Regions from separate parts of the Paenarthrobacter sp. NPDC091669 genome, predicted to be linked through region 1. Evidence: riboswitches for the same ligand, from Rfam matches in the RefSeq annotation. Region 1 holds a riboswitch; each other region holds the start of a gene.
What was found. A riboswitch is a leader RNA that binds a small molecule or an ion and turns the genes downstream of it on or off. The one in region 1 is predicted to bind cyclic di-AMP.
Positions count from the first base shown of each region.

Region 2: linked by a shared signal. The riboswitch ahead of ACIQLI_RS16045 (M23 family metallopeptidase) and the one ahead of ACIQLI_RS01650 (NlpC/P60 family protein) in region 1 are both predicted to bind cyclic di-AMP.
Region 3: linked by a shared signal. The riboswitch ahead of ACIQLI_RS21305 (hypothetical protein) and the one ahead of ACIQLI_RS01650 (NlpC/P60 family protein) in region 1 are both predicted to bind cyclic di-AMP.
Region 4: linked by a shared signal. The riboswitch ahead of ACIQLI_RS18890 (hypothetical protein) and the one ahead of ACIQLI_RS01650 (NlpC/P60 family protein) in region 1 are both predicted to bind cyclic di-AMP.

Region 1 is NZ_JBIVTK010000001.1:353,759-361,492, forward strand. Features, by position in the region: gene ACIQLI_RS01640 (universal stress protein) at 1-423, opposite strand, end outside; gene ACIQLI_RS01645 (FAD-dependent monooxygenase) at 839-1,531, shown strand; gene ACIQLI_RS01650 (NlpC/P60 family protein) at 1,701-2,489, opposite strand; cyclic di-AMP (ydaO/yuaA leader) riboswitch at 2,493-2,685, opposite strand; gene ACIQLI_RS01655 (copper resistance protein CopC) at 2,836-3,498, opposite strand; gene ACIQLI_RS01660 (NCS2 family permease) at 3,613-5,055, shown strand; gene hutG (formimidoylglutamase) at 5,152-6,102, shown strand; gene ACIQLI_RS01670 (hypothetical protein) at 6,159-6,638, shown strand; tRNA gene ACIQLI_RS01675 (tRNA-Cys) at 6,801-6,871, shown strand; gene ACIQLI_RS01680 (hypothetical protein) at 7,056-7,277, shown strand; gene ACIQLI_RS01685 (hypothetical protein) at 7,399-7,647, opposite strand.
Region 2 is NZ_JBIVTK010000009.1:117,473-125,206, forward strand. Features, by position in the region: gene ACIQLI_RS16035 (NlpC/P60 family protein) at 1-292, opposite strand, end outside; gene ACIQLI_RS16040 (C40 family peptidase) at 391-1,137, opposite strand; cyclic di-AMP (ydaO/yuaA leader) riboswitch at 1,142-1,323, opposite strand; gene ACIQLI_RS16045 (M23 family metallopeptidase) at 1,449-2,279, opposite strand; cyclic di-AMP (ydaO/yuaA leader) riboswitch at 2,284-2,525, opposite strand; gene ACIQLI_RS16050 (metal-dependent transcriptional regulator) at 2,710-3,405, opposite strand; gene serC (phosphoserine transaminase) at 3,698-4,828, shown strand; gene ACIQLI_RS16060 (MFS transporter) at 4,925-6,238, opposite strand; gene ACIQLI_RS16065 (DUF3027 domain-containing protein) at 6,282-6,893, opposite strand; gene ACIQLI_RS16070 (cold-shock protein) at 6,901-7,284, opposite strand; gene ACIQLI_RS16075 (hypothetical protein) at 7,523-7,734, shown strand, end outside.
Region 3 is NZ_JBIVTK010000016.1:93,911-101,644, reverse strand. Features, by position in the region: gene ACIQLI_RS21310 (dolichyl-phosphate beta-glucosyltransferase) at 1-798, opposite strand, end outside; gene ACIQLI_RS21305 (hypothetical protein) at 969-1,796, opposite strand; cyclic di-AMP (ydaO/yuaA leader) riboswitch at 1,800-1,987, opposite strand; gene ACIQLI_RS21300 (sensor histidine kinase) at 2,096-3,592, opposite strand; gene ACIQLI_RS21295 (response regulator transcription factor) at 3,596-4,336, opposite strand; gene ACIQLI_RS21290 (winged helix-turn-helix domain-containing protein) at 4,989-5,855, shown strand; gene ACIQLI_RS21285 (SixA phosphatase family protein) at 6,127-6,651, shown strand; gene ACIQLI_RS21280 (hypothetical protein) at 6,699-7,025, opposite strand; gene ACIQLI_RS21275 (LysR family transcriptional regulator) at 7,152-7,734, opposite strand, start outside.
Region 4 is NZ_JBIVTK010000012.1:92,435-100,168, reverse strand. Features, by position in the region: gene ACIQLI_RS18915 (maleylpyruvate isomerase family mycothiol-dependent enzyme) at 1-436, shown strand, start outside; gene ACIQLI_RS18910 (alpha/beta fold hydrolase) at 436-1,275, shown strand; gene ACIQLI_RS18905 (DUF6480 family protein) at 1,346-1,606, shown strand; gene ACIQLI_RS18900 (ATP-dependent DNA ligase) at 1,625-2,689, opposite strand; gene ACIQLI_RS18895 (hypothetical protein) at 2,735-2,965, shown strand; cyclic di-AMP (ydaO/yuaA leader) riboswitch at 3,095-3,239, shown strand; gene ACIQLI_RS18890 (hypothetical protein) at 3,242-4,483, shown strand; gene ACIQLI_RS18885 (PucR family transcriptional regulator) at 4,673-5,890, opposite strand; gene ald (alanine dehydrogenase) at 6,097-7,215, shown strand; gene ACIQLI_RS18875 (hypothetical protein) at 7,289-7,734, opposite strand, start outside.

The sequences.
Region 1 (7,734 bases):
TCCCAAAAGGCGTCCAACGAAGCCGCCGCGGCCCCGGCTGCCAAAAACAAGGAGCGCGGCGTCTGCCGAGAGGTCCAGGAGAACACCGGCGGCGTCGCCGTTCTCGACGGAAGCGTCAACGTCGATGGCATACCCGGAGATCTTGTCCATAGCCTGTTTCACGATCGCGTCCGCGCCCTCGCGGATCACCGAATCATCCACAGTTGCGTAGCCGCCATCCAGCCCTGATGCGGCAAAAATGGGTACGGAGTAGGCCGTCACGATGTGCAAAGGCAGCTGACGGCGTTCGGCTTCACGTGCCGCCCACACCAACGCACACTGCCCGTGCTCTGAACCGTCGACTCCAACGACAATGCCACCTGGCGCCACTGCCTGGTCCTGGCCGTCCTGTGGCTCTTCATTGTGCCTGCTGTGCTGGTCCATGGGGCCCGCCTCTCCACCTGCTGCTTGATGTTCCGGCCATTCTGCCAGAGGTTCTCCGGCTCGGATTCCCTATTGGCGCCATTGTCAATGGCCCGGGCAGAAGGAACCTGGAAATTCCTTCTCCCAATGCCCACTATTCTCGGTCGGCAACGCCGAATCAAGGTGACTTTGGGCTATGTGTATAACGGTCCGGGCTCGGTTGCAGGGGCCGCATTTTGCGCTGGGGATGAACAAGGCGAACACGCGGACTCAGGAGGCTATCCATGGCAGAAAAAGTTCGGTAGTGTTCGAGTCACCGAATGGCCGGCAACCGTGTTCCACAGCACACTCCGGCCATTTATTGCGGCCGCTTGGGGAACTCGGACGCGACCCCATGCGATGCCTAACGGCACACACGTCAAGGAGGAACCAAGCAGTGTCACTCACGCCTGATTCCGCCACGGAACGCACCACCACCGTGGTCATCGGAGCCGGCCTGTCCGGCTTGGCAGTTGCCAGTGAGCTCAGCCGCTACGGCGTGAACTCCATAGTGGTGGACGGGTTCGGGACGTTGTCCGCAACCGGCCCGTCAGTCCACACTGGCATGCTCCAACGCTGCGATGCAGCCGATCCCTCGGCCATGCAGGAGCGTAACGAGATCCTCCGCCACCTGCGGAACTACGCCGCAAGCCATCACCTGGATGTCCGCAGCACCACACGGGCGGTCCGCCTCGACTTTCTTGGCTCCGACCCTTCCCAGCAGATCGGCTATGGACTGGCCGCCAGCATGACCACTGCCGGGCTCAGGACAGGGCTTCACGCCTCCGGACCCCTCGAGTCCACCCGCCGCCAGTGGGCCGTGCACACTGCCAACGGTGTTCTTCTGGCCGACCATATTGTGGTCACGCGCTGTGCGCAGAGCCAATTGCGCCGAATGCTGGCGGAACTCGGTATAGCGATCGGCCAGAACCTGGTGGCCGCAATGCGGGCCGTCGGGATGCACCTTGTAGGAGTCGGCGAGCTCATTACGCCCACACCCAAGGAAGTACTTCGGCAGGCAAAGGCTGTGGGCCAGGCGATATCGTCCAAGGTGGCCCTCCCGGCAGGGCCGGGCATCGCCACCGCGTAGCAGATCAAACGCCCTCCACGACACCCTGCAAAGGCCCGCCTGCCCGCCTGACTGACCTTCGGCGTCGTGCCTGGCCGTGAACTATTCCGCACAAAACTTAACGCCAAAGGCCGGTGTCCTCGAAGAAGAACTCTTCGAAGACACCGGCCTTTGAACTGAAGCGTGAGGCTTATGCGCCAGCGCGTACGTAGGTCAGGGGACCCGTTGCGGTCAACCAGCTGATCGGGTGGATGCCCGTCTGGTTGCCATTGATGCCACCGCTGATGGCCTGGCCGTTGCCGATGTAGATGGCGACGTGGCCGGACTGGACGATCATGTCACCGGGCTGGGGTGAGCTGACAACCTTGCCGTAGTTCATGAACTGCATGGGACCGAGGTCGCCAACGGGGATGCCTGCGGAGCCGAGTGCGCGCTCCACCATGGCGGTGCAGTCCTGCATGATGCCGATCTGGGCGTAAGCCGAGGCAACCATGGCGGCATTGACGCCACCAACGGCCGGAGCAGCAGCGGCCGCAGGAGCAGGAGCAGCAGCGGCCGGAGCGGCAGCAGCAGCCTTGGCAACAGGAGCCTTTGCGGCGGCAGTGGTGACTGCTGCCTTCTTGGCGACGGGAGCCGGAGCAACCGGTGCAGGCTTCTCGATAACCGGCGCTGCAACAGAAGCAACAGCAGGGCGCTCGAAGTTGACGGTAGCCGTAGCCAGGGCGGTGACAACCTGGGTGGGTGCGTCGGCTGAAACGGTCTCAGCGACCGTTGCCGGGCTGGAATCCCGCTGAACCGGAGCTTCAGCAGCGTGAGCTGCAATGGAGCCGGTCAACACAAGGCCCGAGGCTGCTGCGATAACAGCCGCCTGGCGGCCAGCGCCGGAAGCGTTGCTGGCAACTGCCTTGGAGATGGAGATGAACGGATTAGGACGTACGCTGTCCGCCTTACGACGGCCGCGAAGAATGCGTGAAGACATGAAAGAGCCTCTCCCGATGCCTGCGAGGTTAGCTGTCGGATTCGGATGGGAGTCACCCGGCCACTATCTCCCGCTGTTCAGCGGAAGCATCGTGACTTCACCCCAAGGCACGCTCGAAAGCGGCCTAAAATGGGTTCCCCGTCTCTGCCGTAAGGTTTGTCTGCGAACGGATTCCGGACTGCGGCAGAGCTAGGCAATCAGGCCGGAAGTGCCCGCTACGTGGAACAGGCACAGGTACCACCGTACGCGATGATCACGCGGAAGTCACATTTAAGTAACGAGAAGTACGCTTCTGGCGTGTCGCAGTAACCGTTTCGAGATCTTCGCGGCTACGTAGAAAACCCTGTTATTCCGCGGGAGAATCGCCATCAGAGTCGTTTGAAGCAGCGAGTTTTCTGCGGGCTGTAACAGCCAGAAAAATAACGAGACCAACAGCAACAACCGCCAGGCCTACGATGCTCCACGGGAAGGGCTGGGAGGCGTCGGCCGCGGGTTCGCTGTTACCGGTTCCCTGCGCCGCGTTGCCCGGGGCCGCGGTTCCGGCCGTCGGTACCGCTGCCGACGGTGCTGAAGACGACGGTGCTGAAGCGGAAGGAGAGGCTGCCGCCGAACCGCTGGTCGTCGTCGTGCTTCCTGCGGTGGCCGTGAAGGTAAAGGTGCCCTCGATGGGGTGCGAATCGCTGCTGACGACGCGCCAGACCACCGTGTATTCGCCGGCCGGAGCGCCTTCGCGCAGCTTCTGGACCGCCTGGTTGTCGATGATCTCCACCGGGCCATCCGCCCAGTTTTCGCCGCCCGCCGTAACCGTCACGCCCGAGAATTGCGCGAGCGGCCGGTTGTTGAATGTGATGGAAACCGACGCCGGAACGTCCGTGACGCTGGTGCCATTGGCCGGCGTCGTGGATTCAGCGACGTCATGGGCGGACGCGGGTGCCGCAGAAAACAGCAGGGCGGACGCGAAGGCAAGAGCAGCGACGACGGCGGCCAGAAGCGGGCGGATGGTACGCATGGGGCGGTTTCTCCTAGTGTTGGCTTCCTTACAGACTAGGCGAATCGTCCGGAGCGCCCGTACCGGACCGCATAGGATTTGAGGGCACACTCCCACCGATCCCCGGAGTCCTTCATGCTTAAGCAAGGTTCTGCAGTAGACCGCTACTTCAAAATTACTGAACGTGGATCCACGTACTCGCGGGAAATTCGTGGCGGCTTCGCAACGTTCTTCGCCATGAGCTACATCGTGGTGTTGAACCCGCTGATCCTCTCCGGGGCGGATTCCAGTGGGGCATCCCTCGGCTTTACGGCCGTCGCAGCCACGACGGCCTTCGTGGCGGGCATCCTGACCATCCTCATGGGTGCGTGGGCCAAGCACCCGTTCGCCGTCGCAACCGGTCTGGGCGTCAACGCCTTCGTTGCCGTCACGGTCGCCTCGCACCCGGAGCTCACCTGGCCGGACATGATGGGCCTTGTGGTCCTCTCCGGCATCACCATGCTCATCCTGGTGCTGACCGGTTTCCGTACCGCCGTGTTCAAGGCCGTGCCGGAAGCGCTCAAAACGGCGATCGTGGTGGGTATCGGACTCTTCATTGCGCTGATCGGGCTGGTCAATGCGGGATTTGTGCGCCGAATTCCCGACGCCGCCGGCACCACGGTTCCCCTGGGCCTGGGCGTGGATGGCAAGCTCATGGGCTGGCCCACCCTGGTGTTCGCAGTGGGCCTCATCCTCACCATCGCCCTGGTGGTCCGAAAGGTCCGCGGCGCCATCCTCATCGGGATCGTGGTCTCCACGGCACTGGCCGCCATCCTCGAATTCACCCTCCACATCGGCCCCAGCTTCGACGGCAAGAACGTCAACCCGCGCGGCTGGTCCCTCGTGGCTCCCACCCTCTCGGAGTGGGGCGCTCCGGACCTGTCCCTCATCGGCAAGGCCAACCCATTCGGCGCCTTTGAGCACCTTGGGTTCATCGCAGCGGCCCTGCTGGCATTCGTGATCCTGCTGAGCATCTTCTTCGATGCCATGGGCACCATGGTGGGCCTGGCCAACGAGGCCGGAACCGTGGACAAGGACGGCAACATCCCCAACGTGGACCGTGTCCTGCAGGTGGATGCCCTCGGCGCGATCGTAGGCGGCGGCGCGTCCGTTTCGTCCAACCAGATCTTTGTCGAGTCCGGCGCCGGCATCGGCGAAGGTGCCCGCACCGGCCTCGCCTCGATCGTCACCGGCGTGCTGTTCCTGGTGGCGATGTTCTTCACCCCCCTCATCAACCTTGTCCCCTTCGAAGCCGTGGCCCCGGCATTGGTGGTTGTGGGCTTCATGATGGTCTCCCAGGTGGGCAAGATCGATTGGCAGGACTGGGGTGTCGGCATCCCGGCGTTCCTGACCATCTCCCTCATGCCGTTCACGTACTCGATCGCCAACGGCCTCGGCGCCGGCTTCATCTCCTACGTACTGATCCGCACCTTCCAGGGCCGCGCCCGCGAAGTCCACCCGCTCATGTGGGCTGTGGCCGCTGCGTTCCTGCTGTTCTTCGGCATTGGAACCGTGGAGGAACTGCTGGGCGTCAAGTAGGTCGCGGGGTTGCCTTCGGCGGTGAAGTCCGGGGTTTCAGACACTCGCCACGCTGGATCGCTGGTTTTCGTGTGCTCATTCGGGTGTGCTTGAAGCATGGAAACCAGCACCACCCTCGCCGTAGACGTCAGCCCCAGCCCTTGGACGGGCCGCTTTGACGGAGACGGCGCTGAACACCGCCGCTGGTGGCAGGCGGTAGCACCCCTGACGTCGCCCGCGCCCGCAACCGCCACGCGCCCCGCCGTCGTGCTTGGTTTCTGCAGCGATGCCGGAGTCCTCCGCAACCAAGGCCGGGTGGGTGCTGCTGCGGCTCCCGCCGCCATCCGCACGGCGCTGGGTCCGCTGGCGTTCCACCTTGACCGTGACGTGTTCGACGCCGGTGATGTGGTGGTGGAGGACGACTCACTGGAAGCGGGCCAAGAGCGCGCCGGACGCGCCATTTCGGAACTGCTCGACGCCGGAAACCTCACCGTGGTGCTGGGCGGCGGCCACGAAACAGCGTTCGCCAGTTACCTTGGGGTGGCCGGTTCTGACACGGTCCGCGGCAAACGGCTTGGTGTCCTGAACCTGGATGCCCACTTTGACCTTCGCGACGAGCCCACACCGAGCTCGGGTACGCCGTTCCTGCAGATGGCCCACGCAGAAGCCGCCGCCGGCCGGGAACTGCAGTACGCCGTCGTCGGAATTTCGGAGCCGAACAACACGCGCACCCTCTTCGACACCGCCGATCGCCTGGGTGTGAAGTACCTGCTGGACGAGCTGTGCACCCCGGAGGCCGTGGAGATTTTTGTTGCCGATTTCCTGGCCGGCGTGGACGTGCTGTACCTGACCATCGACCTGGATGTAATGCCTGCATCCGTGGCCCCTGGGGTCAGCGCACCCGCCGCATATGGCGTGCCTTTGCCAGTGATCAGTGCCGTCTGCCGGCAGGTTGCTGCGAGCGGGAAGCTCCTGCACCTGGACGTAGCGGAGCTGAACCCGGAGTTTGATATCGATCACCGCACCGCGAAAGTGGCTGCGCGGCTGGTGAACGCCCTGCTCGCCTAGCGTTCCCTTTTCCAGCCGCCTTCCTCCGCCTACTCTGTGGGGAGGGAAGGATGGCGATGCGCGGAACTCCTGTGCAGGACAAGTGGGCCTGGGTGGCAGGGCCAGCGGCTGTGGCTCTGGGCCTCGCAGCGCACCTGTTCGCGGGCGGAAGCGCTCCGGCCATACCTGTCCTCCTGGGGTTCGCCGCGTTGTGTGCGCTCGCCGCACAGCTTGTGTCCCGCTGGGTGCACGGCCCGCTGCTGCTGCTGCTCCTATCCGGCTTGGCACAGCAGCTGCTGCACTTCGGCTTTGAGGCCTTCGGAGGGTACTTTCCCGGCAGCGGATTCCTGGACCACGTGCACGGAGCCCCGGACTTGGGGGACGCACCGGCCGGCACCGCGACCAGCGGCGGCGACATCCACCTCCTCCTCTACACTCACATGGCGGCTGCGATCCTCGCACTGCTCGTGGCCGTCGGCGTGACCAAGCTGGCGGGGCTGCGCTCCGGGCGGGGTGCATCCACGGATCCCGCGCTTGTCCGTGACACCCGCTGTTGAGCGTTGCGTTCAGCGAACGAGCCCGGGTTCGGCCGGTTCATGACAATCTTCACGTCGCCGAACGACTCCAACTCTTAGCCTGGCGACACGGTTCGTAGCCTTACGAAAGCCCGGGACATGAACATTGCCGGGCCCGCTTGAGTGCACCTAGTGTCTTAGGCACGTGGTGTACCCGAGAGGCCAGGGAGCTGCCTGCAAAGCAGCGCACGCGGGTTCGAATCCCGCCACCACGTCTTTGGGGTCCCGCCGCCGGCACGCCCCGCGGCGGTCGGCGGGGGGCGGAAGGGGTTCCTCCATAGGCAAGCTCCGGATGAGACGCAGGTCACCTGACTGCCAGTCATCTTACATATTTTCGGCGGTCAGCCACTATGATTGATGGGTCGCCCTCGCATGCGGCACGTAATAGGAGGCCCCCCAATGACCCCTGCAATGACTGCAGAACGCGAAATTCGCCTGTCCTTCTCGAAGGCAGACGAGATCCACGACGGACTCGACCGCGCCGTGGATGCCCTGATCGAAAACGCGGCAGCAGACGCTGCCTGCGGAATTCTGGTGACGCGCCACGAGCCCGGCACCTACACCGTGGCTCTGGACGAATCCGTTCCCTTCGGCCAGACCCGCGAAGTACTCGCTGCCTGATACCCCACCGTATTTCCGGCAGCGACGCAAAAACCGGGGCCCGTTCCTTTCCGCATCTACTACCCGCGGAAGGGAACGAGCCCCGGTTTCTGTTTAATAAGTACCTCTGCAGAACCTCCGCCTATGCCCGGCGGAGTGTCACGCCGTCGGACTTCATGAACAGTTCCTTACCCTCTTCGGTAACGCCCGGGCCGGAGTGCTCAAGCCACACCACGTTTCCGCTGCTGGAGATTTCCTCGATCCGGCCAGTGGCAATCACGTGGGCATATTTGACCACTTCCACCGCCTCGCCAACGTTCAGCGTCTTCCAGTCCGAAACCGTAGCCGAGTGAGCGCTTCGCCTGGACAGGACTGCTCCGCGTGCCTTCATTGAACTTCTACCCCTTTGTGGATGTTCTCTGTTGTGTATTGAGTTGTTCACGGTTGACCGTCAAGCCCACAACACCGTTGTTGTGGA
Region 2 (7,734 bases), on a different contig from region 1:
TGACCACGGGGCGCTCGTAGGAGATGGCAACGGTGGAATCTGCAGCGATGGTGGCTTGGACTACCGACTGGACGTCAAGGGTGGACGTCGAGGTGGACTCACGGTCCACGGTGGTGTCGGCCGCGTTGGCAGCAACACTGCCGGTCAGGACCAGGCCTGAAGCTGCGGCAATAACAGCCGCCTGGCGACCTACGCCGCCGGCGTTTTCACTGACGGCCTTGGCGATCACGGCAAGCGAGCTGGTCTTGGGGGCCTCAGCGCGATGCCGTGCAACCTTGGATGCACTGGTCATGGTTTTCTCTTTTCGTATCCGCGTGTAGTTGGGGTACACGCGGCTCATTGGCGCGCCGGCACTTGGGGGAATGCCGGCGAACCCCGAACGGATTGTTTCTAGCGGAGGGTAAAGAAGGAGGACGTGCCCGTGGAGGCAGCCGAGTGCAGGAGCGTTCCCTGTCCCGGGTTCAAGGCGCTGATCATCATGCCGTTGCCAACGTAGATGCCTACGTGTGCTCCGCCGTTCTGCATGACCAGGTCACCGGGGGCAGGAGTGCTGGTGGGCTTCATGGCCGTCCAGGCGTTGACGCGCGGGATGCTGATGCCGGCCTGGGCGTAGACCCACTGGGTGAAGCCGGAGCAGTCCCATCCGTTGGGCGTGGTGCCGCCCCAAACGTACGGGTGTCCGATTCCGGTGTAGGCGATCGCGGCGAGGCCGGAAGCGGCGGCGCTGGAAGCAGCGTCCTTGGCTTCGGACGACTTCGCCGTCACAGCACCTGCGGTGGTCTGGTTGCCATTGGCCGCGGTCCGCTGGGTGGTCTGCGAAGCGCGCTGGACAACCTTGGGAGCTTCCTTGGTGGCCACTACAGGGCTTTCGAAGGAAACAGTGGCGGTGGGCTCTGCGGTGACTACCGCAGTGGTGACCATCTGCTGGGTGCTGGAGGCTTCCGACTTGGAAACGTCGGTGTCCGCTGCCTGGGCCGGAAGACCGACACTGAGGACGAGGCCTGAGGCTGCTGCCAGGACGACGGCCTGGCGGCCAACGGTACCGGCGTTGGATGAAACAGCCTTGGAAAGCGTGTTCAAGGGGTTCGTACGAACCGATTCGGCGCGGTGGCGCGCAGGGGTAGTGCGTGATGACACGTAGGTAGCCTCTCCCAATGCCTGCGAGGTGAGCTGTCGGATTCGGATGGGAGTCATCCGGCCACGCTGCTTCAAGGAAGCTTTGCGACTTAACCCCAAGGCCTTCTTGCGAAGACCAGAAGTGGTTCCCCCGCCCCTGCCAGACGATTTATGCGAACGGACCTCGAGTGGTGGCAGAGCTAGGCAATCCACTCAAGTGCACCGGCCCCCTAAAAAGCCGATGCGCTTTGTACGGTACAACAGTTGAACGCGAATGTCACATTCAGGTCACGGGGTGTGTCACGAATGCGAGAGACAACCATCAACTGGGCTTAGAGCCAGCCCATGGGGTCAACGACTTCACCGTTGACCTGTACTTCAAAGTGGAGGTGGCAGCCGGTGGAGGCGCCCGTGGTACCGCTCAGCGCCACAGTATCGCCGCGGCTGACCGTCTGGCCTACTTTGACGGTGAAGGACGACAGGTGGTTGTACGTGGTCTCGAGGCCGTTGCCGTGGTCTACCACCACGCGGTTGCCTCCGCCATACTCGTGCCATCCGGCAAAGGTGACCTTGCCGGTGGCCGCGGCGTGGACGGCGGTGCCGCACTGTGCCACGAAGTCCTGCCCACGGTGGAAGTCACCGGAACCACCCGTGAGGGGGCTGATGCGGTAGCCGAACGGGGAAGCCGTGGTCAGGGTATCCAGGGGACTGGCCATGGTACCTGTGGACGAGGCGCGCTGGATGCTGTCGGCGGACTGTGCGCTGAGCAACTGCTTCAGCTTGCCGTCGGGGTCGGCGGCGGTAGCTACCGCGGCACGGCTGAAGTCGATCTTGGCTGATGCAGCGGCGGAAACCTCGGGCTGGCTGCCACCGGTAACGGCCAGGGCCGACTCGGTCTGACCGGATTCCGAGGTGGCCATGACCGGGCTGGTGGCTGGCAGACCGACAGTCAGGGCAAGTCCGGTGGCGGCAAGCGCAACTCCGGCCTTTTGCCCGACGCCACTGGCTGCGGCGAAGTCGGCAACCTGGCGCAACGGGCTCTTACGGCGACGCACCTGGCGTTCGGTGTCGCGTGGCCGGATCTCCGATACGACGCGGGCTGGCCGCAGCTCAGCAGCGGGGCCGGACGCGCGGCGGCGACCCCTGACGTTCTGCGTTGTCAAACTCTGTTCCTCTCTAAAAAGCCTGCGAAGTTAGCTGTCGGATTCGAGTCAGAGAGTTCAAAGACCCGGCCCGCACGAAGCGCTCACGGCACACAGGTATCCCAGGAGGGACTTGCGACAATGGGCACTTCTGCTGCGGACTTCACCCCAAGGCTGCTTCTTTAGACAGCCGCTTGTGGTTCCCCCGCCTCTGCCAGTGGTGGATGGCACACCTGTTCCGCTGGCAGAGCTCGGCTCCGGAACAGGTAACGCTTTGGTATCAGCGCTAGTAGATAACTATAGGCGATTAAGGCCCGCAGTAATAAATTCGTTATCAACAGGAACAGGCATGGCGCGGCAGCCTCTTATCACTAATCCTGAAAAACCGCAGGTCACACGCGCGCCGGAAACCCAAAAGTGAGATATGACACCGCGTGAAGGGAGGGGGGTGTCAGCCGACGGAGACGAAGACGTGCGCCGCAACCTCGGGCGGAAGTTCCAGAGCACCCTCGATGCCGGGAACCCGGACCGAAATGTACTCACCTACACGCTCCAGCGAGACGGCGGCTCCGGGGCGGATACCGCCCTCATCCAACTGGGTGAGGAGTTCAGGCTCAACCTGAATGGGCTCCGCAAGGCGGGTGACCGCCACGCGGGAATTCGGTGCATAGCCGTCCATGGCCTGCAGGAGGTTGACGTCCAAGCGGGGGAACGGCTGGCTGGCAAGGCCACCGAGGGCTTCGAGGCCCGGGATGGGGTTGCCATACGGGGATTCGGTGGGGTGTTCCAGGAGTTCGTACAGCCGGCGCTCCACGCGCTCGCTCATCACGTGTTCCCAGCGACACGCTTCGTCGTGGACATAGGCCCAGTCCAGGCCAATGACATCAGCAAGGAGACGCTCGGCGAGGCGGTGCTTGCGCATGACCTCCGTGGCGCGCTTCCGACCCACCTCGGTCAGTTCCAGGTGACGGTCGTTTGAAACAATCACCAGGCCATCGCGCTCCATGCGTCCGATGGTCTGGGAAACAGTGGGTCCGGAGTGCCGCAGCCGCTCGGCGATGCGGGCCCTGAGAGCCACAATGTTCTCTTCTTCAAGCTCCAAAATGGTCCGAAGATACATCTCAGTGGTATCGATCAGATCCGTCATCCAGCTCAGCTCTCCTCGAACGCAGTTTCTTGCGTAATCTCCACCGTACCGCGTCCCTTGCCGGGTGGACGGTGTGCACCGCCGCCCCATGAACGCCAACCACCAGCCTAGCTTATTTGGAATTACTCTGGATAATTCCGGTCGCATATGGTTGGCCGGCGTTCCACGTGGCGGACTATGACGGCCACAGGTTCCTGCCTCCGCGCCGGGTCAGGCAGAATTGGGGTGTCGAAGGGGCAGTTGATGCCACCTGCCACGACCCATCTCTAGCCGATACCCATTGGAGCCACACGTGAGCGACAACAGCATCACCATTCCCGCCGATCTGCTGCCCAAGGACGGACGCTTCGGCGCAGGACCGTCCAAGGTCCGTCCGGAACAGATCGAGGCCCTGTCTGCCGCGTCGTCCACCATCCTCGGCACGTCCCACCGCCAGGCTCCGGTCAAGAACCTTGTGGGTTCGGTCCGGGAGGGCCTCAGCCAGTTCTTCCGTGCGCCCGAGGGATATGAAGTTGTCCTCGGCGTCGGCGGTTCCACGGCCTTCTGGGATGTCGCCGCATTCGGCCTGGTGGAGAAGAAAGCACAGCACCTCTCCTTCGGTGAGTTCGGTTCCAAGTTCGCTGCTGCCACCAACAAGGCGCCGTTCCTTGATCCTTCCTCGATCATCAAGGCCGAGCCTGGCACGCGCCCGGTGTCGCAGGCCGAAGCCGGCGTTGACGTCTACGCCTGGCCCCAGAACGAGACCTCCACTGGTGTAGCCGCTCCCGTAAAGCGGGTCCAGGGTGCCGACGAAGGTTCGTTGATCCTGGTGGACGCCACGTCTGCTGCCGGCGGGCTGGATGTCGACGTCGCCGAGTCCGACGTCTACTACTTCGCCCCACAGAAGAACTTCGCCTCCGACGGTGGTCTCTGGCTGGGCCTCTTCTCCCCCGCCGCCCTGGAGCGTGCGGCACGGATCAAGGCGTCCGGCCGCTGGATCCCGGACTTCCTGGACCTGCAGACGGCCATCGACAACTCCAAGCTGAACCAGACGTACAACACGCCTTCCCTGACCACGCTGGTCACCTTGGACGCCCAGGTGCAGTGGCTCAACAGCAACGGTGGCCTGGACTTCGCCAGCAAGCGCACGGCGGACTCGGCCCACCGCATCTACTCCTGGGCCGAGGCCTCGGAGTACGCGACGCCGTTCGTCACCAACGCCGAAGACCGCTCCAACGTCATCGCTACCATCGACTTCGACGACTCCATTGATGCCGCAGCCATCGCCAAGGTCCTGCGCACCAACGGCGTGGTGGACACCGAGCCGTACCGCAAGCTCGGCCGCAACCAGCTGCGTATCGCGACGTTTGTCGCCATCGAACCGGACGACGTTTCCGCCCTGCTTGCAAGCATCGACTACGTGGTGGGCGAACTGAAGAAGTAGCACCACAGGCTGTCAGTCGGCGTCGTTCGGAAAGTCCCGGACGGCGCCGCCGCCATTTAACGCCGCAGCCTTCTAACGCCACCCTCGAGGGCCCGCTTACCGGACCGGCCCCGGGCCGCCGTCGTCGTCCTCGTCGGTGGCCGGACGGGCCAGCAACGACTCCACCCGGAAATGCCGCAGGCCACGGGCGCGGCGGTCGAAACGCAGCCGCAGCTGCTTGGCACGGATGATCCAGGCCAAGCCCACGACGGCGGCGCTGACGCCGGCCAACGCTGCAACGCCCACGGCCCACCGTGGCCCGCCAACGTTGGCCACCCACCCCACCAGCGGCGCTCCGATGGGGGTGCCACCCATGAAGATGGCCATGTACAAGGACATGACCCGCCCGCGCATGACAGCCTCGGTGGTGGACTGCACGTAACCGTTCGCGCTGGTGATCAGTGTCAGGGCAAACAGGCCACAGGGAACCAGGGCCAGCCCGAAGAGCATGGCGTTGGGGGCCAGCGCCGCCAACGCGCTGGCGACGCCGAATCCCCCGGCGGCAATGAAGATCAGCCGCAGGCGGGGCCGGCCGCGTCGGGCAGCCAGCAGGGCACCGGTCACGGATCCGATGGCCATGACTGAATTCAGCAGTCCAAAGGCACCGGCATCCATCCCGAACTGGGTTCCCACCATCGCGGCAATGAAGAGGGGAAAGTTGAGTCCAAAGGTGCCCACAATGAAGACGGCTGCCAGGACCACCTGGATATCGGGTCTGTTGCGGACGTAGCGCAGGCCCTCGCGGATCCGCCCTTTGCCCGCGGCAGCCCGGGGCTGGACTCGAAGCGAGGACGCTGGAATGAGCTTCAACGCCCAGAGCATGGCAACAAAGGACACGGTGTTGATGAGGAACACCCAACCGGGACCCACCGCCACCGTCAGCACGCCGGAGACGGCGGGTCCGATCATCCGTGCCACATTGAAGGAGGCACTGTTGAGGGCCACGGCGTTGGGCAGGTATTCGTCGGTAACCAGCTCGGAGACGAATGTCTGGCGGACGGGAGCGTCCAGGGCCGTCACGATGCCCAGCAGCAACGCAAAGACATAGACGTGCCACAGTTCAGCTACTCCCAGCAACACCAGGATTCCCAGGCCCGTACTCAGGAGCGCCATGGCAACCAAGGTGATGAGGAGCAGTTTCCGCCGGCTGTAGCGGTCGGCCAGCAGCCCGGCCCAAGGGGCAAGGAAGAGTTGGGGACCCAGTTGGAGGGCCAAGGTGATGCCCATGGCTCCGGCGTCGTGCGCGGTCAGGTGGTCAAAGACCAACCAGTCCTGCGCGGTACGTTGCATCCACGTGCCGATGTTGGAGATCAGGGCACCGAAGAACCAGATGCGGTAATTGAGGATTCCGAGTGACCTAAAGGTAGACATCAGCGTCCGCCCCTACTCTGGTCACCCCGGGTTTCCGCAATGCTTATTCAGCCCCGGCTTCGTCGTGGTCTTCGTCGGGATCGTCGGATTCGTCCGCGTCCTCGGCATCCTCGGCGGGCCCGGTCGCCTCGTCTTCGTCCGCCTGCACGGACTCTTCCGTGACGTCCTCCACGGTTTCCTCCACCAACGGCGTCTCGTCCTCAGGACGGACACGCTTGGCCCACGGAACCCACTCGGGCGCCAGGATGGAGTCCTCGGAGGGCAACAGGCCAAGTTCGCTCACGGTGACGATCTTGGACCGCGAGTTGCGGGTCACCACGGCGTACCACTGCCACCCGCCGTAGCCGGCAAGCCTGGATTCAAAGAGGTGGGTCACCACACGGTCACCCTCCGACTTGGCACCGAGGTGCGCCCCGATTTCGCCAGGGTTGGCAATGCCCTCCACTGCCTCACGGGCAACCTCGACGGCGGCAGCGAGGAAGGCGTCCGGCTTCCCGGTGCGCCACACGGGCAAGCCGGCGCGCGGCTTGTCCGCCACCGGCTTCCGCGCGGGGGCTTCCCCGATGCCAGGAGCCCGGGCAGCGTCAGGGCCGGCTTCAGGGTTTGCCTGGGCGTCCCTTCCGGCCTTTGTTTCCTGTGCGGATTCCGAGGTCATGGCCGGCCTAGGCTTCCAGCTCGTCGGCAACCTTGCGCAGCGCCAGGCTGATGGCCTTGGCCTTATTACCGTCCGGGTACTTGCCGGAGGACAACGAGCCGGAAAGGTTGTCCAGAACCGTCACCAGGTCCTGCACCATGGGTGCGAGGTCCCTGGCGTTCATCCGCTTGGCCTTGGCAAGGGAAGGCGTCTTTTCCAGGACGCGCAACCCCAGCGCTTGTGCTCCGCGGCGGCCGTCGGCCACGCCGAACTCCACCCGGGTTCCAGCTTTGAGCTCTGTTACGCCCGCGGGCAGGGACGTCTTGGGCAGGAAAACTTCCTGGCCATCCTCGGCCGCGAGGAATCCGAAGCCTTTTTCCTTGTCATACCACTTGACCTTGCCGGTAGGCACGTAATCAACCTTCTTCGTTTCTTGCTGTGGGAGACACGTCGGGCCAAACACCGCATCCGCAGGGTTCTGCGGGATCGAGGGTGACAGCCCGGTCCGTGTTGGTCTGTTCCTTCAAGGTTATCCTGCCCGGCCCGCTATTCCCGCCTTGCCGCGATCACGCCGCGATTATAGAGAGCAGGAGCTGCATCCAAAGGGCGCCAGTACCTCCCCTTCCGGCGCTGCTGCTAGCGTTGGGGACATGACTTCCCCGGGTTACCGCCGCCCCCTCATGATCATCGCCGCAGTGATTGCGGTGGCCTCCTTGGCCGCCGTCGGCGCCGTCATGGTGATCGCGTACAACAGCGGAGCGGCCCCGGTCTGGGTCACCTACACGGCCCTTTACGGCTTGCCCGTAGCCTTCATGCTGGCAGTGGTACTGGTGTTGGACGCTGTACGCCAGCGCCGCCGGCA
Region 3 (7,734 bases), on a different contig from region 1:
GGTGCGTACGACGTCGACACTCGAGGTGGGATCGTCCGTCCAGTCGACGGGTACTTCATGAACGCGCAAACCACACCGTTCGGCGATCACCAGGAGTTCGGTGTCGAAGAACCAGCCATCGTCCTTGGCATAGGGAAGGATCCTGTGCGCGACGTCGGCGCGGACGGCCTTGAATCCGCACTGGGCATCGGAAAAGCGTGCCCCCAGAACCGCGTGCAGCAGGAAGTTGTAGCTTCGGGAGATGAATCCGCGCTGGGGACTGCGGGCCGCCTGTGAGCTCCGTGCCAGCCGCGTGCCGACCGCTAGATCCGAATGGCCCGAGAGCAGAGGTGCAATGAGGGGAGCGAGGGCCGACAAGTCCGTGGAAAGATCTGCTTCCATATAGGCGAGCACGGGTGACGGCGAGACCTGCCAGATATGGCGGAGTGCGTTTCCGCGACCCCTTTGCTGGAATCGAACCACCGTCAGTTCAGGCAGTTCGCGGGCCAAGCGCTCGGCGATCCTCAGGGTGTTGTCCGTGCTGCAGTTGTCCGCCACCGTGATCCGGAAGGTGTGCGGAAATGAATCTGCAAGGTGCCCGTAGAGCCTGCGCAGGTTCTGTTCCAGGCGGGCTTCCTCGTTGAACACGGGAAGGGTGACGTCCAGCACAGGAACGGCAGCGCGGGTGTCAATGGGGGAGCGTCGGGCTTGTGGCCCTGCTTGGGCGCCCTGCTGTGTGGTGCTTAACGCCGCGCCACCGAAGCGCGCCGAATGGAAGCGTCGTGGTGGAGCGCTGGCGGTTGGATCGGTGAGCGTCATGTTTCCAGAATGGGCCCGCCGATTAGGAGGGTTTTAGGTGGAAGCTGTGACCCCACTGTGAACCATGGACGGCACCTGTGAAACGCGAAAACCGCGCCGCTTCCCGCCATCCGCTCCAGTGTGTACTGGTGCGAACGGCGGGAACCGGCGCGGTGATCAAGCAGTCTGGCTTAGTACCAGTTATTTGCCAGGTGGAAGCCCAGGGCGGCCGACGGGGATCCGTAGCGTTCCTTGATGTAGTTCAGGCCCCACTTGATCTGGGTCTGGTAGTTGGTCTGCCAGTCAGCACCCGCAGTTGCCATTTTGGTAGCAGGCAGCGACTGGACAATGCCGTAAGCACCACTGGAAGCGTTGGTGGCAGTGGTCTTCCAGTTGGATTCCTTCTCCCACAGGGTGTTCAGCGCAGTCATTTCGCTGGCGCTCCAGCCGTAGTTGCCAAGGATGCTGGCAGCGTAGGCCTTGGCGGCGGCGGGGTCGTCCACGGCCTTGGGGGCGGCGGCAGCAGCTGCAGCTTCGGCAGCGGCGGCGGCGGCTTGCTTGGCTGCAGCATCAGCGGCGGCCTTCTCGGCAGCGGCTTGATCGGCTGCGGCCTTCTCGGCGGCAGCTTTTTCAGCAGCAGCCAGGTCGGCAGCGGCCTTCTCGGCGGCAGCTTTTTCAGCAGCGGCCTTGTCTACGGCAGCCCGGTCAGCAGCGCCCTTTGCGGCGGCTGCGTCCAAGGAAGCGGAGATTTCGGCTGTCTTGTTGGTGCTGACCTGGGCAGCTGCCTGGGTCTCTGCAACGCGGCTCGCCTCAGGGAGGTTCAGGGTGGCGTTGGCAGCAGTACCGAGCGATGCGACGCCCAGCGCAGCGGCCACGACGCCGGCAACAACCGACATGCGGTGGCCGGACTTACCCTGGCGGGCAGCGTTCTTGAGGACGGTTTGCGACTTGGTCAACGGTGCGTTGTGCTCATCGCGGTGACGCGCGGAAGGGCGCGTCTGATCATTGAATTCAGACATGTGTGATTACCTCTCAGCGCCTGCGGAGTTAGCTGTCGGGTTCGGATGAGGTCATCCGGCCGCGCATCACGCTGCGGCTTTACCCCAAGGGTCCGGCATAAATGCCTGGGCCCGGAGACTCTGGGTCCCCCGTCTCTGCCTCGGAGTAAGAACGGACTCCGGGAAGTGGCAGAGCTCGGCGCATCCCGGATGCGGGCCAGTTGGGGCGACCCACCCTTTCGACGGTACAGGAGGAATTCGCAGAAGTCACATTTAGGTAACAGAGATCACGACGTCGGTGAGTCGCCTTGCCCGTTTCGTTACATCTCTTCGGTACTGACGGTAGGGAGTCGCAGGGCGAACTCGGTGCGACCTGGACGTGACGTCACTTCCACGCTTCCGCCGTGCGCTTCCACGATGGATTCCACGATCGACAAGCCCAGTCCGGACGTGCCCTCAGACCCCGATCGCGCGGCATCGGCGCGGGCAAAGCGGGAGAAGATCCGGCCTTGGAAATCCTCTGGAATGCCGGGCCCGTTGTCCGTCACGGTCACTACTGCGCTGCCATCGGCCGAGAGCATGACGCCGGTGACAACAGTCGTACCGGCATCGGTGTGTTTGCGGGCATTGGAGAGCAGATTGGCCAACACTTGGTGCAGCTGCGTAGCGTCGCCGCGGACCGTGACGGGCTCATCAGGCAGTTGAAGTTGCCAAATGTGGTCAGGTGCCATGACTTTCTCATCGCTGACAGTTTCGATCACCAACTGGGTGAGGTCCACGTCCGTGACCTTGACCGGCTGGCCTTCATCCAGCCTGGCAAGCAGCAGCAGATCCTCCACCAAGGTGGTCATCCGTTCGGACTGGCTCTGGACGCGTGCCAGCGACTTTCGGCCGTCATCGGTGAAGTTCTCGGTCATCCTCAGCAGTTCGGTGTAACCGCGGATGGCCGTCAGCGGCGTTCGGAGTTCGTGCGACGCGTCCGCGACGAACTGGCGTACTTTGGTCTCGCTTTCCTGGCGCGCTTCCAAGGCATTGGAGACGTTGTTCAGCATCTGGTTGAGGGCATGGCCAACGCTGCCGACTTCCGTTCCGGGATGAGAGGCCGACGGCGGTACGCGCACCGCAAGTGCCACCTCACCGGCGTCGAGCGGAAGACGTGAAACCTTGGTGGCCACCTCGGAGAGTTGCTCCAACGGCCGCATGGTCCGCCGGATGATCACTGTTCCGGCGAGGCCGATGATGATCAGTCCGCCCAGCGATACCAGCACCATGGTCCAGACCAACGACGCCTCGGCGCTTTGCTTGTCCGCCAAGGGCAACCCCGTCACGATCACATCGCCATTGGTTTCGACGGCCACCAAACGGTAGTCGCCGTTGGAGAGCGAACGGTCCACAGGGCGGTTGTCCTTAGGGAGGGTCAGCAGCACCTGCTCGTCATCTGCGGAGAGCGAAACGCGCTTTCCCTGGGCGTTGATGAGCCCCGAACTGCGGACGGTGGAACCGTCGATCCTGGCGTTGAGCGTTCCCGCGGCCTGGCCCCGCGCCTCCAGGGGATCCGGCTTCCCCGAAGGTGAGGACGGAAAGCTCGACGGCGGCCTGCCGAAGTCATTCGCGCGGCTGGACGCCTGCTCCAGCTGCCTGTCGAGCTGCCGGTTGAACACCATGTCCATGGACGCATAGCTCACCACGCCCACTGCCCCGCAAATGGCGACCAACAGTGCCATGGCCACCAGGACCAGCCGGGTGCGCAAGTGCCAGGTGGAGGGATTGAGCCAGCTGCGGCCGGACTTCCTGGCCACTCCTGAAAGTGTGCTCAACGCCTAGTCCGCGGGTTTGATGACGTAGCCGGCGCCACGGATGGTGTGGATCATCGGCGGATGGTTGGCTTCGATTTTCTTGCGTAGGTAGGAAATGTACAGCTCCACGATGTTGGCTTGCCCGCCGAAGTCGTAATCCCACACCCGGTCCAGGATCTGGGCTTTGCTGACCACCCGTTTGGGGTTTTCCATGAGGTACCGCAAAAGTTCGAACTGGGTGGCGGTGAGGGGAATGTCCTCCCCGGCACGCGTGACTTCCCGGGTGTCGACGTTCAGGGTGAGGTCACCCACCACCAGCTCGGCGGTGTCCATGGCGGCGACGCCGGATCGCTGGACCAGTCGGTGGAGCCGCAGGAGGACTTCTTCCATGCTGAAGGGTTTGGTGACGTAGTCATCGCCGCCGGCAGCCAGGCCAACAATGCGGTCCTGCACGGCGTCCTTGGCCGTGAGGAAGAGGGCGGGAACTTCGGGCGCGAACGTGCGGATGCGGTTGAGGACCTCCACGCCGTCGAATCCGGGCAGCATGACATCCAGAACCAGGACGTCGGGCCGAAAATCCTTGGCGAGCTTCACAGCATCGGGGCCGTCTCCGGCAACGGCTACCGACCAACCGGCCATGCGCAGGCCCATGCTCATGAGTTCGGCCAGGCTGGGTTCGTCATCCACCACCAAGGCGCGGATCGGTGAGCCGTCCGGGTGGGACAGCTGGGGGAGATTGTTGGTCATGGAATGCGAGGAGGCCATGGGACAACCTTCTGTTCTGCGGATTGGCGACCGCTTTGCCTGCCCTGTGAGGATGCTGTGAAGTCAACACTAGCGAGATTGGAGTCTGGAAGCCGCGAGCCCAAAGAATCCCGTTTCTACAGCTTGTAGCAGATTTTCGGCAGAAAATTTCCGAACCGGGCTCCCGGCGATTGGACAACAACTGTTTCAGATCGTGAGATTCCGCAGCTGGGTGCTTCGCGGGAATGTCGATGCACATCATGCCCGATTGGCCGAAGAAAATTCAGTACATGGCGAATATTTCCTGCCCCGGTCGAATGAAATGGCGTTCATTTATCATCATGGCTGAATTGTGATTTACGGCACAATAGACCTCTCCGTCTCAAAATGTGGACGGTTCGGCGCTTTGTTACTTGCGTGTTGCCATTGTTACGTTGCACACTTCCAATGTGAACAAGAACTCAACAGCACCTGCAGCCGCAGCAACCTGGTCCAGCACACCCGCTGGCCATGATGATCGCTGTTGTCGAATGCAAGCCTAACTTTCCACCCCAAGAAGTTTCAGGCATTCGCCCCCTAGCCCAGCGTTGGGCGCCCATCCCCAAACTCATTGCGGGGACAACCAGCATTCGAAGCCGCGATGACGGCTATTCACTTTTGAGGTAAGCACTCCATGTCAGTTGCATCTGGATACGTCCACATCTCCGTCCGTAACGCCAACAAGGCCGCCTCGAACGCAGGGCTCCGCCCCGGCTTCGGCAACCGCCCCGGCTACGCCCCCGCCCAGCAAGGCGCAGGCCAGCAGGCCCCCGGTTACGTTCCGCAGGGTTATAATCCCAACTCCTATGGTCAGTTGCGCGCAGTACCTGCCGCAGAGCCGGCACCCATGACTGCGCCCACTCCGGTGATTGCCCAGTCCGACAGGCTCCGCCCCGTTGCCAACGACAATGTGGCCCGTGGCTTTGTGCTCTACATGGGCATTGACGAAGAAACCGCAGCAGCAGCCGGCACCTCCATCGCCAAGCTGGCCCAGGAAATCCGCGCCTATGCGCAGTCCCTCGTGACCGGCGCTGAGAGCTATGCTGCCGTGGCAGTTGCACCGGCCGGCGCGCCCGGGTCCGCACTCGACGTCGTGCGTTCAACCTTCGGCGACCCCACCGTCGCCGCACGCCAGCGCACCGAAGCTGCCCGTCCGACGCCGCAGCAGGAATCCCGCCCCTCCGGTGTGCTGATCGACCTCGCCCGCCGCGAAGTGCACCTCGACGGCGAATCCCTGAACCTGACGTTCAAGGAGTTCGAGCTCCTCAACTACCTGGTCGAGAACGGCACCCGCACAGTGGGGCGCGACGAACTCCTTGAGGGTCTGTGGCGCAACGCCGAAGAGGTGCCCAACGAGCGCACCATCGACGTCCACATCCGCCGCCTCCGCTCCAAGCTTGGCCGCCTCGCCAACACCGTCCGCACGGTCCGCGGCCAGGGCTACCGCTTCTACGAGCACCCCGAAGTTATTGTCTGGGCCGCTCCGGAATACTCGATCTAAGTAACGCTGCAGCCGAAAGGCGGCATCATCCCTCTGCGCCTGCGCTCATTCTTCGCGCGACAACGGCGCTGTCGGGATATGCCGCCTTTCGGCTTTTTCGTGCCCTGACGAGGATTGGCCTCCGCGGCTGAGGGGACCGGGGTGCGTGGGGTCGTGACCCTGTTTGATGCGCCGGAAGCCCTTGGGCAACCGCATCAGGTTGCTAATAGCCTGTTCTATTCTCAAAGAAGGTCAGGAACCCCCGCGAGCCTTGGGCGGATAGGGTTGGTTCATGAGCGACCACCACATCAAGCGCCTCGTGATCATGCGGCATGCCAAGGCTGATTGGCCCATGGGCGTGCCCGATCATGAGCGTCCCCTCGAAGAGCGTGGGCATCGTGAGGCTCCGCTCGCGGGCAAATGGTTGCTCCAGCAGGGCGTGGTACCGGACTTTATCCTGTGCTCGTCCGCGCTGAGGACCCGCCAGACCTGCACCTGGGTCTGTGATGAGCTGGGTGACAAAGCGCCGACGCCGAAACTTGAGGACGGCCTGTACGCCGCCTCCGCGAACCGCATGTTGACGGTCATCAATCATGTTCCTGACACAGTGACCACGCTGATGGTCATCTCCCATATGCCCGGCGTCCAGGATCTCGCCATGCACTTGGCTTCGCGGGATTCAGACCACGACGCCTACATGGATGCCGCTACCCGATACCCAACGAGTGCGTTGACGGTACTGGAGACGGAGAAGTCCTGGGCTGAGCTGGATGGGCAGGACGCGCGGCTGACGCATTTCACGGTTCCCCGCCACTGACCCAACTGGCTGGCAGCAGTGGTCGTTTTGCGGGCTGGGAACAACCGCTATTGCGAGGTACTTGGGTCCCCGTGGGCCAACTGCGGCATGCACATGCAGCGAATCTCGAACACGGGCAGACCCGCTGCTTCGTCTCCGTGCCCGGTTGCGATCAGATACTCGCCGTCGAACATGTAAACCGGCAACTGCGGTGCCATGTATTCGTTGTAGCGGCTGGGATACACCCATTGCCCGCGGATATCGAACGCCGGCAGTGCGTAGGGATCGCGCCGGTTGTGGGCACTCGGATACAGTCCGTCGTCGATCATGATGTAACTCACCAGGCCATAGGTGTGATGGTGGTTCATGTCCGTGGGAAAGAGGATTGCTTCCACAGTTGGGCCCCTTCAAAAGGTTCGACAATCGCGCTCCGGGCGGCGCGGACAGCTAGGTAAGGTTAGCCTAAGCTAACAGCCGGTTGGACGTCGAATGTTCCCCTGTGTGACGTTGATCGCTCCCGGTCAGCCTTGGGGCAGGGGCAACTCACCCGCAACCTCGCGAAGCATCCGGACGGCGATCCGGATGTTGGGGCTCGCAGTCATCGTTTTCCGGTACACCACACCAACTGAACGTTGCTGGATGGGGTTCATAACAGGAATCGCAACCACCCCCGGTGGGAGCTGCGGCCTCCCCAGGCGCGGCACCAGTGCCACGGCAACCCCTTGCTCCACCATGGCGAGGTGCGTGGAAAAGTCGGGATCGTAGATACGGATATCGGGAATCCGCCCCAGTCCGGCGAAGATCTGCAGCAGGGCCTCGTTGCAGATAGCCCCCGCCGGGGTGCTGATCCAAGTCTCGTTGAGCAAGTCTTCACGTTCGACGGCGGTGCGGGACGCGAGTGGGTGGGTGCTGTTGACCAGGACATCGGCTTGATCGATGCAGAGATCCTCGTGGACCAGGTTCTCTGGGATTACCAGGGGCACAGAGTTCCAGTTGTGGACCACTGCCAGTTCCGCCTCGCCGGATGCCACCCTCTGCACCGCTTCGCGGGGGTCCTCTGCCAGCACTGTGATCTCTACAGTGGGGTGTGCGGCCGCCATGCGC
Region 4 (7,734 bases), on a different contig from region 1:
GATGGATTTTGACCGCGACAATGCCGTGGGTGTTGAGCGCGAAAGGACGCCTGACCCGGGGAAGACCCTGGTCCAGTTGCAGGCCGCGCTCTCCCGGACTTCCGGGCCGCCTGCAGGCTTGGGAACCCGGTTGGTTGAAGCCTTCGTGCACGGCGAGGACATCCGCCGCCCGCTGGGGATCCGCCGTGACTATCCTGCAGCGCACGTCGCCACAGCCCTGCACTACCAGGTGCGGACCAGCACCAAGATGGGCGGAGGCAAGGAAATCGCAGAGGGCTGGCGCTTGGTGGCCACTGACACATCCTTCGATCACGGGGACGGGCCTGCCGTTGAGGGGCCCGCCATCGCACTGCTGCTGGCGGTGTCCGGCCGACCAATAGCGGAGGACGAGCTGGATGGCCCCGGAGCTCCGGTGTTCCTGCAGCGGAAACTTTGATGGCAGCGAAAGGGAAACCGGCAGCGTTGCTGTCTGCCGACGTAGAAGCCTTGGGCCTGAAGGGGCGGATCCTCTGGACAGAGGGCACGCCTCCAGCCGGGCCCTCGGCTGATCCCGGCACTGAATCTGTGTCCGATCCCGCCGGGCCCGTCTATGTCCTGATCCACGGCATCGGGGTCTCGCACCGCTATTTGGCCCGGCTGCACACCGTCCTGGCAGCGAGCGCCCCCACCTACTCCCTGGACCTCCCGGGGTTTGGGGGGACTCCAAAGCCTGATCGACAGCTCTCGGTGGAGGACTACGGCGCCTTCATCGCTGAGGCCCTCGCTTCCCGCGGCATCGGTTCCTACGTTCTGGTGGGCCATTCGATGGGGGCGCAGTTCGTTATCGAAGCGGCCTTACATGCGCCGGATCGGGTCCGGCAGGTGGTGCTGATGGGGCCTGTTGTTGATTCGCGGCACAAGAACGTGCGGCGCCAGTCCGTGGCCCTTCTCCTTGACGGGATGCTCCGCGAAAGCCCCTCCTCCAATTGGATCGTCACGTCGGACTATTTCCGCTCCGGTCCGCGCTGGTACCTCACTGAACTGCCCGTGATGATGTCCTACCCCACGGAAAAACGCGTGGCTGGCATCAAGGTCCCCGTGCTGGTCCTGAGGGGAAGCCGCGACAACGTGGCCGGCCCGGACTGGGCTCTCCGGCTCTCGAGGGCGGTTGACCAGGGGCGCTTGGTGGAGATTCCCGGCGTCGGGCATGTAGCGCAACACATGCGGCCCCATGCCGTGGCGGACGCCATCCGGAGTTTTGTTGCCGCGACAGCGCTTCACGGCCAGGCACCTTGATGAGTCCGCGCACCCCGGCTAGGCTGGCGGAGCCATCACATTAGTAAGTTTGCTTACGAAAGGGTTGATCGTGACCACTGGAGACCACAAGGACGAGCAAGGCTTCGGCGCAACCGGCGCCACAGGACCGTTTGATACTACGTCCGATGCCGACAGTATCCACGAGGATCCCGACATGCGGCAGGATGAGGACGACGATCCCGCAGCATCCGCCAACCCGGATCCCCTCGACGGAAACGTCACGGGCCTTGAACCCGGCGGTGGAGTGCCCCCGGGAGAAACCCCGCCGGCCGAGGGCAGCATGAGCAGCGACCAAGGACACGAGGAGTAAACAACTGCGGGCGCCGGACTACGGCAGCCTCAGGATCTCCCCAAGATCGTAATCCGCCGGCTCCTCCAACTGGGAGTATGTGCAGCTCTCCGGCGTGCGGTCCGGCCGCCAGCGCCTGAACTGCGTGGTGTGCCGGAACCGCTCGCCCTCCATGTAGTCGTAGGCCACCTCGATCACCAGCTCGGGACGCAGGGGCACGAACGAGAAATCCTTGCCCGCACTCCACCGGCTTTGGGCGCCGGGCATCCTGGAACCCCCGGCCCCCTCGCCCTGGCTGGCCCACTCGCCCCAAGGATGCTCGCCGAGTTCCACTTGGTACGGCTCAAGCTCAGCCACCAGGGCCTCGCGCTTGGCCATGGGGAATGAGGCCACCACCCCCACATGCTGGAGCCGACCGTCGTCGTGATAAAGACCCAACAGCATGGACCCCACAACCTTCGCGGTCTTATGCCAACGGAATCCGGCCACCACACAGTCCGCGGTGCGCTCATGCTTGGTCTTGAACATCACGCGCTTGTTGGGCAAGTACGTCCCGTCCAAGGGCTTGGACAGCACCCCGTCCAGGCCTGCGCCTTCCAATTGCACGAACCATTCCTGCGCGCGCTCAAGGTCCGTGACTGCAGGAGTGACGTAAACAGGCGGCTCAGCCTTGGCGAGCGCACGTTCCAGGACGGCGCGGCGTTCCGAGAAAGGCCTGCCCATGAGGTCGTCGTCGCCGAGGGCAAGGATGTCGAACGCGATCATGGACGCCGGGGTCTTCTCGGCGAGCATCCGGACCCGGCTGTCCGCGGGGTGGATCCGCTGCTGCAGCACCTCGAACTCCAGACGGTTGCCCTCGATCAGGACAATCTCGCCGTCGATCACGCATTTGTCCGGAAGGTTCTGCCGCAGCGCTTCCACCAGTTCGGGGAAGTAGCGGGTCATGGGTTTCTCGTTGCGGCTGCCCAGGATGACTTCGTCGCCATCTTTGAAGACGATGGTCCTGAAGCCATCCCATTTGGGCTCGTAGTGCCCTACATCGGGAATGGCGGGGACGGATTTGGCGAGCATGGGCGAGACGGGTGGCATCACAGGCAGGTCCATAGACAATGTCTACCTGCCGGTTCGCGCCGAAGCTAGTCTTAGGCGATGGATATCTTGGCCGTGTTGGCTGCCGTACTTGGAGTTCCCGCCCTCCTGGCCGCGGCGTGGTACTGGGTGGCCCGGCAGAATCGCCGGGGTGTCCGGCGCGCAGCAGCCGGCGGGATGTTGGGAGTTGCGGACGAGATTTTCCGCCCGGAAACCCATCACGTCCACCAGATCCAGAAAATCCAGCACGAACTCCCGGCGCCAGCACCGGCCCCGAAGCCTAAACGCTAGAACCCTCTCATCTGGGGAGGCCTACCGTCCGTTACATTAATGTGACTTTACTTTCCGGCTCATGTACCGTCGTAGGGCGACCCGTATCTCCGCTGGGCCGCTTCCGGAATGACGCCGAGCTCTGCCGCATTCCGGGATCCGCCAGACCCGCGGCAGAGGCGGGGGACCCACAAGTTCCCGGACTTTCCCAAGTCCTTGGGGTGAAGCCGCTACGGCGGCCGGACGGCCTCGTCCGAACCCGACAGCTAACCTCGAAGGCGTTGAGAGGCAACCACCATGTCCCCAACCATGGATCAGCCGCGCCGCGCCGAGACTGAACGCGAGCGCACCAAACCAACCGGACGCCGTCGGGCCCAACCCAGCGGACCCCCCATCAGCGTGCAGGCAGACACTGCTGCCGCACTCGGGACCACAAGCACGACGTCGGAGCCCGCCACCGCGGCCCTCCCCACCGTCGCGCCGCCCACCACACGTGCGGCCGCGCGCGCAGCCGAGCGGGAACGGGCCGCCCAAGCTGTGATCGCGCCCGCTCCATCCGCGGTCGGAGAACCTGCCGACGCTGCCGAGCCGGCAACCGCGGCCATTCCCGTCGTGGAGGCCGCCCAGGCAGCAGCTCCGCCCTCCACCACGCCGGGGCCTCCTACCTCGGCTATTCCGATCGTTCAGGCCAAGTCTGCCCCCACAGCGGTTTCGCCTGCAGCCGCTTCCCCGGCACCCGTTTCACCGCGGGGCACATCCCCGGCGCGGGTTGCTGCGGCCGCCACGGCGTCGGCTTCACTGGCAAGCCGCAAGGACGTTCCAAAGGAGTCGGCCGCTCCCGCTCCCTCCAGGCCGGGCAGGGGCGGATCGTCCCTTGGCCGGGAACCCCAGGCGGTCCTGCGTAAAGCTGCGTCGGTCAAGCACATGAGCCAGCGCATGGCCGTGGTGGCTGGTGCCCTGGGTCTGGTCCTGACAGCCGGCACCTTGGGGCAGGCCCTCGAGCTGCCGTTCTTCGGCCAGGAGACCCCCTCCCAGGAAGCCAGCGGCGCCGACCGGAATTCAGGCTCCGCGGCTCCCGCACCCAGTGCCTCGTACTCGAGGGCCTCATCGCCCTCCGCGTCAGCTGCTGCGACGTCGGCAGCCGGCCAACCGGCCACGGTTCCGGAGTCACCCGCGCCTGTGTCGCCGTCGTCCGTTCCCACCCCGAAAGTTTCCTTGGCTGACCCCGTCTGGGTCCCGTCGGCAGTACCCTCAACCATCGCCGCGGTCCCGTCCACCGCCAGCCCGGCCCCCACCCAGCCGGCGCCGGCACCCAGTGAGGTGCCGTCGGACACGATCACCACGCCTCCCACGACACCGACGCCCACAACGACGCCGACGGTCACGCCCACTCCGACACCTACCCCCACCCCGACGGGGACTCCCACGCAGACCACCAAACCAAAGCCCACGGGCAAGCCCAGCGCGGCCGCCGCACCGCAGCCCACCGGGACGGCACTTGAAGAGATTCTCAACGCGGCAAAGGACGCCCTCAAATGAGCACGCGCTTGCCGCGCACCACCACGCACGTGGGATGGCACAGCCGATACTGCAGCAGCAGCCGGACGGCCACGTTCCGGCGCCGATGGGGCCGTTGGAGCTGCCAGCGGCTGAGGCGTTCCTAAGGCAAGACCCTGCGCATGAGGCAGGCACCCACCGGGTGTCTGCCTCATTTGTTCCTTAACAACCTTAGATCCGTGGCCGGCCGGCCCAACGGCGGGCTTTCAAGGCAGCGTGCAGTTCAAGGCGGATCGCTCCACTGAGGGGGTCGGCACCGATGAGCTGGCGGATCCGGCCGAGTCGGTTGTAGATGCTGCTCCTGTGGAGGTGGAGTTTGGCCGCGACGTCCTGCACTGAACCATCACTGTCATAGAGGAGTTCCAGGACGGGCAGGAGTTCGCCGTTCTTGTCCTGGTCCTCCAGCGTTCGGAAGTGCACGGAACCGGTGTCGTCCCAGCCTCCGGGTGCCAGCAAACGGTCGAAGAGCTGATAGACGCCCACGGCCCGGCTGTCCACGAGCTCGCCGAGGGGTCGATCGACGGCAGCAGCCTGCGCCGCAACCTTGGACTGCCGGTATGCTCCCCCGAGCTGCCGGATCACCTGGAATGGTTCGCTGATGCCCAGGATCACCCGGTCCACCGCCCTGCCGGAGCGCTTGGCGAGTTCCAGTTGATAGTGGACCAGCACCTGGGCGTGGTCCGCCCGGCCACCGGACTCGCGGAACAGCACCACCGAATGCGTCTCCGTTCCCGCGCTGAACAACGCAGCGTTGACCCCGATAGTGGACTGCAGCGCGGCTGAACGGTGCGTCAGGGTCGCGGCAAGGGGATCGACGTCGGACCTCGCGCCGTCCGCGTCCAGGATGGTCACCAGTTGCCACGGACCGCGGCCTTGGATTTCCTTCCACCCGGCCACGGCCGCCACGGCATTCGATTCGCCGCTGCAAGCAGAGAGGAACTCCTGCTCACGCCGGCGCCGGAATTCCGATTCCGCGGTGTTGGAATCAAGGAGCAATCCCGCCAACAGGTCCAACTCGTCGCGCACGCCGGGCAACTCGGCGAGTATCGCCGTCGCACTTTGCTCTTCAACGTCCAGCTGGACCCACAAGTAGCCCACGCGGAAGCCGCGCACCAGGAGCGGCACGCAGACCCTGCCCAACATTCCGAGTTCCTCATTGGCGGGAACGACGACGGGACGCACCGCCGTGGCGATGCCGTGGGACAGTTGCCACGCGCTGACATCGCCGGGGACACGCTTGCTGAGGAGGAAGTTCACGCGGACGCGGTCGGCGTGCGACTGGTTGGAGCTGTAGGCGAGGAGGACGCCGTCGAGGTCTTCCAGGGAGAGGCCGCGGCCCAGTTTCAACGCCACGCGTTCAACGATCTGTTCCACGTCCTGCTGCATCAGGAAAGCGTACCAACAGCAGGCGACACCTGACGCTCCATGGCTCGACAAATGTCGAGCTGCAGAGATGAAGATCCTTGAATTTCCGGGCCTTCTCGGACTGTACGCGGCAAAGCCCATGTCGCCTGCCTCACAGCCGGATTTATTCTGGAATCACAGCCCGCAACACATTTTTCGGCCGAAGAGGCCGCTAACGATGGAGCCCACAGATGATCATCGGCGTCCCCAAAGAAATCAAGAACAACGAATTCCGCGTAGCCATCACGGCCGCAGGTGTCCACGAATTCCGCACCCACGGACACACCGTTCTGGTTGAGCGCGGCGCGGGCCTCGGCTCGGGCATCACCGACGAGGAATACTCGATCGCCGGCGCCGAAATCGTCAACGACGCTGACGACGTCTGGGGCCGTGCAGACATGGTCATGAAGGTCAAGGAACCCATCGCGGCCGAGTACCACCGCTTCCGCAAGGGCCTCATCCTCTTCACCTACCTGCACCTCGCCGCAGAGCCCGAGCTCACCGCAGAGCTCATCAACTCCGGCGTCACGGCCATCGCCTACGAAACCGTGCAGGAAGGCCGCACCCTTCCGCTGCTCGCCCCCATGTCCGAGGTAGCAGGCCGCCTGTCCGTCGTGGTCGGCGCTTCCTCGCTCATGGCCCCGGCCGGCGGCAAGGGCGTCCTCCTGGGCGGCGTACCGGGCGTCCGCCCGGCCAAGGTTGTTGTCCTCGGTGCCGGCGTTGCGGGAACCAACGCCGCCGCCATGGCGCTGGGCCTCGGTGCTGATGTCACCATCATGGACATCAACATCAACCGGCTGCGTGAACTCGACGCCCTCTACCAGGGCCGCCTGAAGACCGTTGCCTCCAACGCCTACGAGATCGAGAAGTCAGTCATCGACGCAGATCTCGTCATCGGTTCCGTCCTGATCCCGGGCGCCAAGGCACCCAAGCTGGTCACCAACGAGCTCGTTGCCCGCATGAAGCCGGGCTCGGTCCTGGTGGACATCGCAGTTGACCAGGGCGGCTGCTTCGAGGACACGCACCCCACCACCCACCAGGAACCGACGTACAAGGTCCACAACTCGATCTTCTACTGCGTTGCCAACATGCCTGGCGCTGTTCCGAACACCTCCACGTACGCACTGACCAACGTCACCCTGCGCTACGCCGTGGCACTGGCCAACTTGGGCGTCAAGGCCGCCTTCGACCGCGACCCCGCGCTGGCTGCCGGCCTCAACATCGCCGCAGGCCACGTGGCACACCACTCCGTTTCCGAGGCGCACAACCTGCCCCTCGTCAACGACTGGCACAGCCTGGTTACCGCTTAGGAACCCACGCACGACGGCGGGGTGCAGCTTCCACACGAAGCAGCACCCCGCCATCGTGGTTTAACCCGCGCCGTCACTTCGCGGGGAGGCTCGGGGTGCCCTGGTCCGCGGGAAGGCTGGGAACCACGCGGGTAGGAACCGGCACAGGTACTCCTGAGGGGCGGAGCTTGGCCGGATCAAGTCCTGAGGGGTCGATCCCCGGCGGCGTCACAGGAACCACCGGCGTGGGGATGCCGCCGTTCCCAGGTTCGTGGGGTGGGGGATCCTTGGGTTTTTGAGGCGACGCTCCTCCGCCGGGCTGCGGAGGAGATCCTGGGGCTGGGTTGCCGCTTGTAAGTGGGGCAGCCGGTGCCGGGGCGGGCTGGTCACGGTCGGGAACTGCGGGCGCCTCCTCAACAGTCGGCGCCGGGTTGGAGCCGGCCGGTCCGCCCTGCTGCGGAGCGTTGCCCGAACCAGGAGTGAGCTTCGAGACCGCTGAGCCGATGGCTGCGCCCAGATGCTGGAGGGCACCCGGGATTC